One region of the Achromobacter spanius genome, then DNA from elsewhere that is predicted to be linked to it. Evidence: riboswitches for the same ligand, from Rfam matches in the RefSeq annotation. Region 1 holds a riboswitch; the other holds the start of a gene.
What was found. A riboswitch is a leader RNA that binds a small molecule or an ion and turns the genes downstream of it on or off. The one in region 1 is predicted to bind glycine.
Positions count from the first base shown of each region.

Region 2: it holds a riboswitch for glycine, as region 1 does, so the genes downstream of both, gcvT (glycine cleavage system aminomethyltransferase GcvT) here and ELS24_RS19470 (D-amino acid dehydrogenase) in region 1, are expected to answer to the same signal.

Region 1 is NZ_CP034689.1:4,274,711-4,277,102, reverse strand. It holds gene ELS24_RS19470 (D-amino acid dehydrogenase) at 1-1,090, opposite strand, end outside; glycine riboswitch at 1,229-1,319, opposite strand; gene ampC (class C beta-lactamase) at 1,508-2,392, shown strand, end outside.
Region 2 is NZ_CP034689.1:5,761,521-5,763,912, reverse strand. It holds gene ELS24_RS26365 (superoxide dismutase) at 1-181, shown strand, start outside; gene ELS24_RS26360 (ZIP family metal transporter) at 211-1,104, shown strand; glycine riboswitch at 1,220-1,315, shown strand; glycine riboswitch at 1,349-1,472, shown strand; gene gcvT (glycine cleavage system aminomethyltransferase GcvT) at 1,565-2,392, shown strand, end outside.

The DNA.
Region 1 (2,392 bases):
TGGGCGTCATCGGGCGCAGGCCGCACCAGGGCACCACGCGCGATGTCATCACGTTGGGGAAATGCTGGCGGGTCCAGTCGATCAGGGGTTGCACGCGCTCGGCGCGGATGTCCAGGTTGAAGCCGTTGAACTCGGCCGTGCCCGCCACGCGGAAGCGGTCGCCCAGGCGGCTGGTGACGATCTTTGCCGCTTCGTCCAGCAAGCTGACGCGGGGCGCGGCGGCGCGGCTGTCGACGTCGTCCAGGTGCACGCTGATCGAATAGCCCTTGACCGGGTAGATGTTCAGCGTGTCGCCCAGCAGCTTGGCGAATTGTCGGCTGGCGGATCCCGCGCACACCACGATGGCGTCGGCCTCGTGCGGTTCGCGTTCGGCGCCGCCGTTGCGCCGTACCTCCAGCCGGTATCCGCCGTTGTGCGGGCGAATGGCGCCGATGTCGGCGTCTTGCACGAAGGCCACGCCACGGCGTTCGCACGCGCGGGCCAGGCCTCGGGTGAACTTGTGGATGTCGCCGGTGGCGTCCGACGGCGTGTAGAAGCCACCGTGGCACTGGCTTTGCAGGGTGGGTTCGATGGCGCGGGCTTCGTCGGCGGTGACCGCATAGCGGTCCAGCCCGCCGGCTTGCAATAGCGCGTTGGCGCGATGTGCCGCCTTGAAGCTGTCGGCATCGTGGTAGATGTGCAAGATGCCTCGGCGTTCCAGGTCGAAGTCAATGCCTTCGGCCTCGGCCATATCGAACAGGTGTTGCCGCGCCTGGATGGCCAGGCGCGTGGTGGCGATGGTGTTGTCGCGGTAGTTGGGAATTTGCCCCATGAACTGCGCCAGCCACGAATACTTGTGCCAACTGAACCGGGGGTTCAGCAACAGCGGCGCGTTTTTGCGCAGCATCCAGCGCAGCCCTTTGAGAATGGTCGCGGTGCTGTTCCAGACTTCGGCGTTGCTGGCGGACAATTGGCCACCGTTGGCGTAGGACGTTTCCATGGCGGGATAGCGCTGGCGGTCGTAGACGGTGACCTGGTATCCCAGTTTGCACAAGGCATAGGCGGACGTGACGCCGGTGATACCGGCGCCAATGATGGCGATGCGGGGCATGGTGGCTCCAGAGGGGGTGGCCGCACCCAATGTGGACGCGGCACCCCATCTGTCTTTGATACCTGAGAGCTTCACCCGGCCGGCTTTGCGGCGGGTTCCCCTTCGGTGGGCGCACACGGCGCCTCTCTCCAGATTGTCTAGACGCGCGCAGTCCTGTTGCCTGAGAGTTTCCGGGGCGGTTGCTCCGTCGGCGTTGGCCGCAAGGGCCAATCTCTTCTGCGCGGTTTTGAATCGACGGGGTAGAGAATAGCCAAGTTCCTGTCGTAATTGATTCAGGGTTAGTACTATGTCGCGTGCGCCGCGCACGTTGATGGGGCGGCGCAAACCGAGAGGACGATAGGAATGATGTTTCACGCCGCGCGACGCGCCGTCTTGCACGCCCTGGCCACCGTGGCCGGCTGCTCCCTGTTTTCGTTGATGGCCGTGTCCGGCGCGCAGGCGGGCTCGCCTCCTGCGAAGGCGGATCAATCCGCCACCTCCGGCCAGCCCGCGCGTGCCGAGCCGGTGCCTGCTGGCGCCGATATCGACGACGCCGTGCATGCGCTGATGCAGGAGTACGACGTGGCCGGCCTGGCCATCGCCGTCACCCGCGAAGGGCAGCATGAATTCCGCAACTATGGCGTGGCCTCGCTGCAAACGCACACCCCCGTCAGCCGCGACACATTGTTCGAGCTGGGCTCCATCAGCAAGACCTTTACCGCCACCTTGGCCACCTATGCCCAGGCGCTGGGCAAGCTGTCGCTGTCCGACAGCCCGGCGCGCTTCGTGCCGGCCTTGCAGGGCACGGCATTCGGCAAACTGAACCTGATACACCTGGGCACGCACACGGGCGGCGGCTTTCCCCTGCAAGTGCCGGACGCGGTGACGGACGACGCACAATTGATGGCCTACCTGGCTGCCTGGACGCCGCGCTACGCGCCGGGCACGTACCGCACCTATGCCAACCCCAGCATCGGCATGCTGGGCGTGGTGGCGGCCAAGAGCCTGGGTGAGCCGTATGCACAAGCCATCGAGAAGACGCTGTTGCCCCGGCTGGGCTTGTCCAACACATACATCCACGTGCCGGCCGCCAAGATGGGTGACTACGCGCAGGGCTACAACAAACAGAACGCGCCCGTGCGCGTGAACCCGGGCGTGCTGGCCGACGAAGCGTACGGCGTGAAGACCAGCGCCAGCGACCTGATCCGCTTTGTGGATGCGAACATGGGCGTCGCGTCTGCCCCGCGCGAATTCAGCGCGAAGGCCGCGCGCGAAGCGAAGATTGCCCAGGACGTTGTTGGTGATGCCGTGATTGCCAAGGCG
Region 2 (2,392 bases), 1.5 Mb from region 1:
AAGCAGCGCCAACCAGGACAGCCCGCTGATGCAGGGCAACACCCCGATCCTGGGTCTGGACGTCTGGGAACACGCCTATTACCTCAAGTACCAAAACCGTCGTCCTGAATACATAGGCGCCTTTTACAATGTCGTGAATTGGTCCGAAGTGGCTCGCCGCTATGCGGCTGCGAAGGGCTAAGCCCGCTCTGTGACGGAGGCAGCCGCCCCATGAACACCTTCAGTCGTCATCGCGTGCGTCCCGCGGCCACCAGCATCAGTGTCTGGACGCTGGCGGTCTTGGTGTCATGCCTGGCTTTGCACCAGTTGTGGGCTTATCTGGATGTGCGCGCGCCGCACGTAGCTGACGCCTTGCTGGGCGGCCTGGTGGCCGCCGCCGCCACCGCGCTGGGCACCTTGCCCATTCTGTTCGCCCGCACCATTCCGCAAAAGGTCCAGGACAGCATGTTCGGCTTCGGCGCTGGCGTCATGCTGGCGGCCTGCGCGTTTTCGCTGGTGGCCCCGGGCATCGCGGCGGCCGAAAGCCAGGGCATGGGCCCGTGGGGCGCGGGGCTGACGGTGGGGGCGGCCATTCTGTTGGGCGCCGCCGTGCTGCTCATCATGGACCGCACGCTGCCGCACGAACACTTCATCAAGGGGCGCGAAGGCATCGAGTCGCGCCGCATTCGCCGGGCCTGGCTGTTCGTCATCGCCATCACCCTGCATAACCTGCCCGAAGGCCTGGCCATCGGGGTCGGCTTTGCGGGCGGCGATCCGGTGGCCGGCACCGCGCTGGCTACCGGCATCGCCATCCAGGACGTTCCCGAAGGGTTGGTCGTGGCGGTGGCGTTGCTGGCAGCCGGCTACACGCGAACCTTCGCCGTGGCGCTGGGGATGTTGTCGGGGCTGGTCGAGCCGCTGGGCGCCGTGCTGGGCGCCGCCATCGTGGGCTGGTCGGCGATGCTGCTGCCCTGGGGTCTGGGATTCGCGGCTGGCGCCATGCTGTTTGTCATCAGCCATGAAATCATTCCCGAATCGCACCGCAAGGGGCACGAGGTCTACGCCACTTGCGGGCTGATGCTGGGCTTTGTGCTGATGATGTTGCTGGACACGGCGCTGGGATAGCCTCCGCTGGCGTCAAGCCGAGCGCGGCTTCCCGGCAGTGGTTTGCCAAGGGGGCGAGCCCCAAAATCGCGCTTTTCCGGGGCTGGTTTTCGTTGTATGCTTGGCGCCGCTGTCACGCATGTTTGCGGGAGAGAGCGGCCGTTTCAGTGGGCCGCCGCCGAAGGCGCAATTCGCCCAGAATCGCTCAGGTAACCGATACCGCACATGCTTGCCCCGTCCCGGTTTTTACCGTGTGGATGAGGCAAAACAGTACTCTGGAGAGACCTGGCGCCGCCCCGAATTCGGGACACAGCGAGCAGCCCAGGCGCCGAAGGTGCAAACCCGCCACGCGCGGGGCAACTCTCAGGCAAAAGGACAGAGGGGCGGAATATTCAGCCGATGCCGTGCAAGCGCAACCAGCCTTGTCACGACCGGCATTCCGTAACCCTGGCAAAGCATTGCCGTCCCGGAGTTCTCGCGCATGTCCGCAACCCTCAAACGCACCCCGCTGGCCGACGAACACATCGCTTCCGGCGCCCGAATGGTCGACTTCGGCGGCTGGGACATGCCCTTGGCCTACGGCTCGCAGCTTGAAGAGCACCACGCGGTGCGCCAGGACGCCGGCATGTTCGACGTGTCGCACATGCTGAATGTCGATGTCGCTGGCCCGGACGCCTTCGCCTTCCTGCAACGCCTGGTCGCCAATGACGTCGCCAAGCTGACCGTGCCCGGCAAGGCGCTGTATTCCTGCATGCTGAACCCGCAGGGCGGCGTTATCGACGACCTGATCATCTATTTCTTCGCCGCCGACGAATGGCGCGTGGTGGTCAACGCCGGCACCGCCGACAAAGACGTGGCCTGGATGCAGCGCGTGAAGCAGGCCGGCAATTTTGACGTTGCCATCACCCCGCGCTGCGACCTGGCCATGGTGGCCGTGCAGGGCCCCAACGCCCGCGCCAAGGTCTGGGCCGCGCGCCCGGCCTGGCAGGCCGCTACCGAACCCCTGACTCCCTTCGTCGCCGCCCGCGTGGGCGACGACACGCTGGTTGCGCGCACCGGCTACACCGGCGAAGACGGCTTTGAAATCGTCCTGCCCGCCGCCGACGTCGTGCAACTGTGGCGCGACCTTGCCGCCCAGGGCGTACGCCCGGCGGGCCTGGGCGCGCGCGACACGCTGCGCCTGGAAGCCGGCATGAACCTGTACGGCCAAGACATGGACGAGCTGACCCAGCCCGACCAGGCCGGCCTGACCTGGACCGTGTCCTTGAAGAACGCCGAGCGCCGCTTCATCGGCCGCGACGCGCTAGAA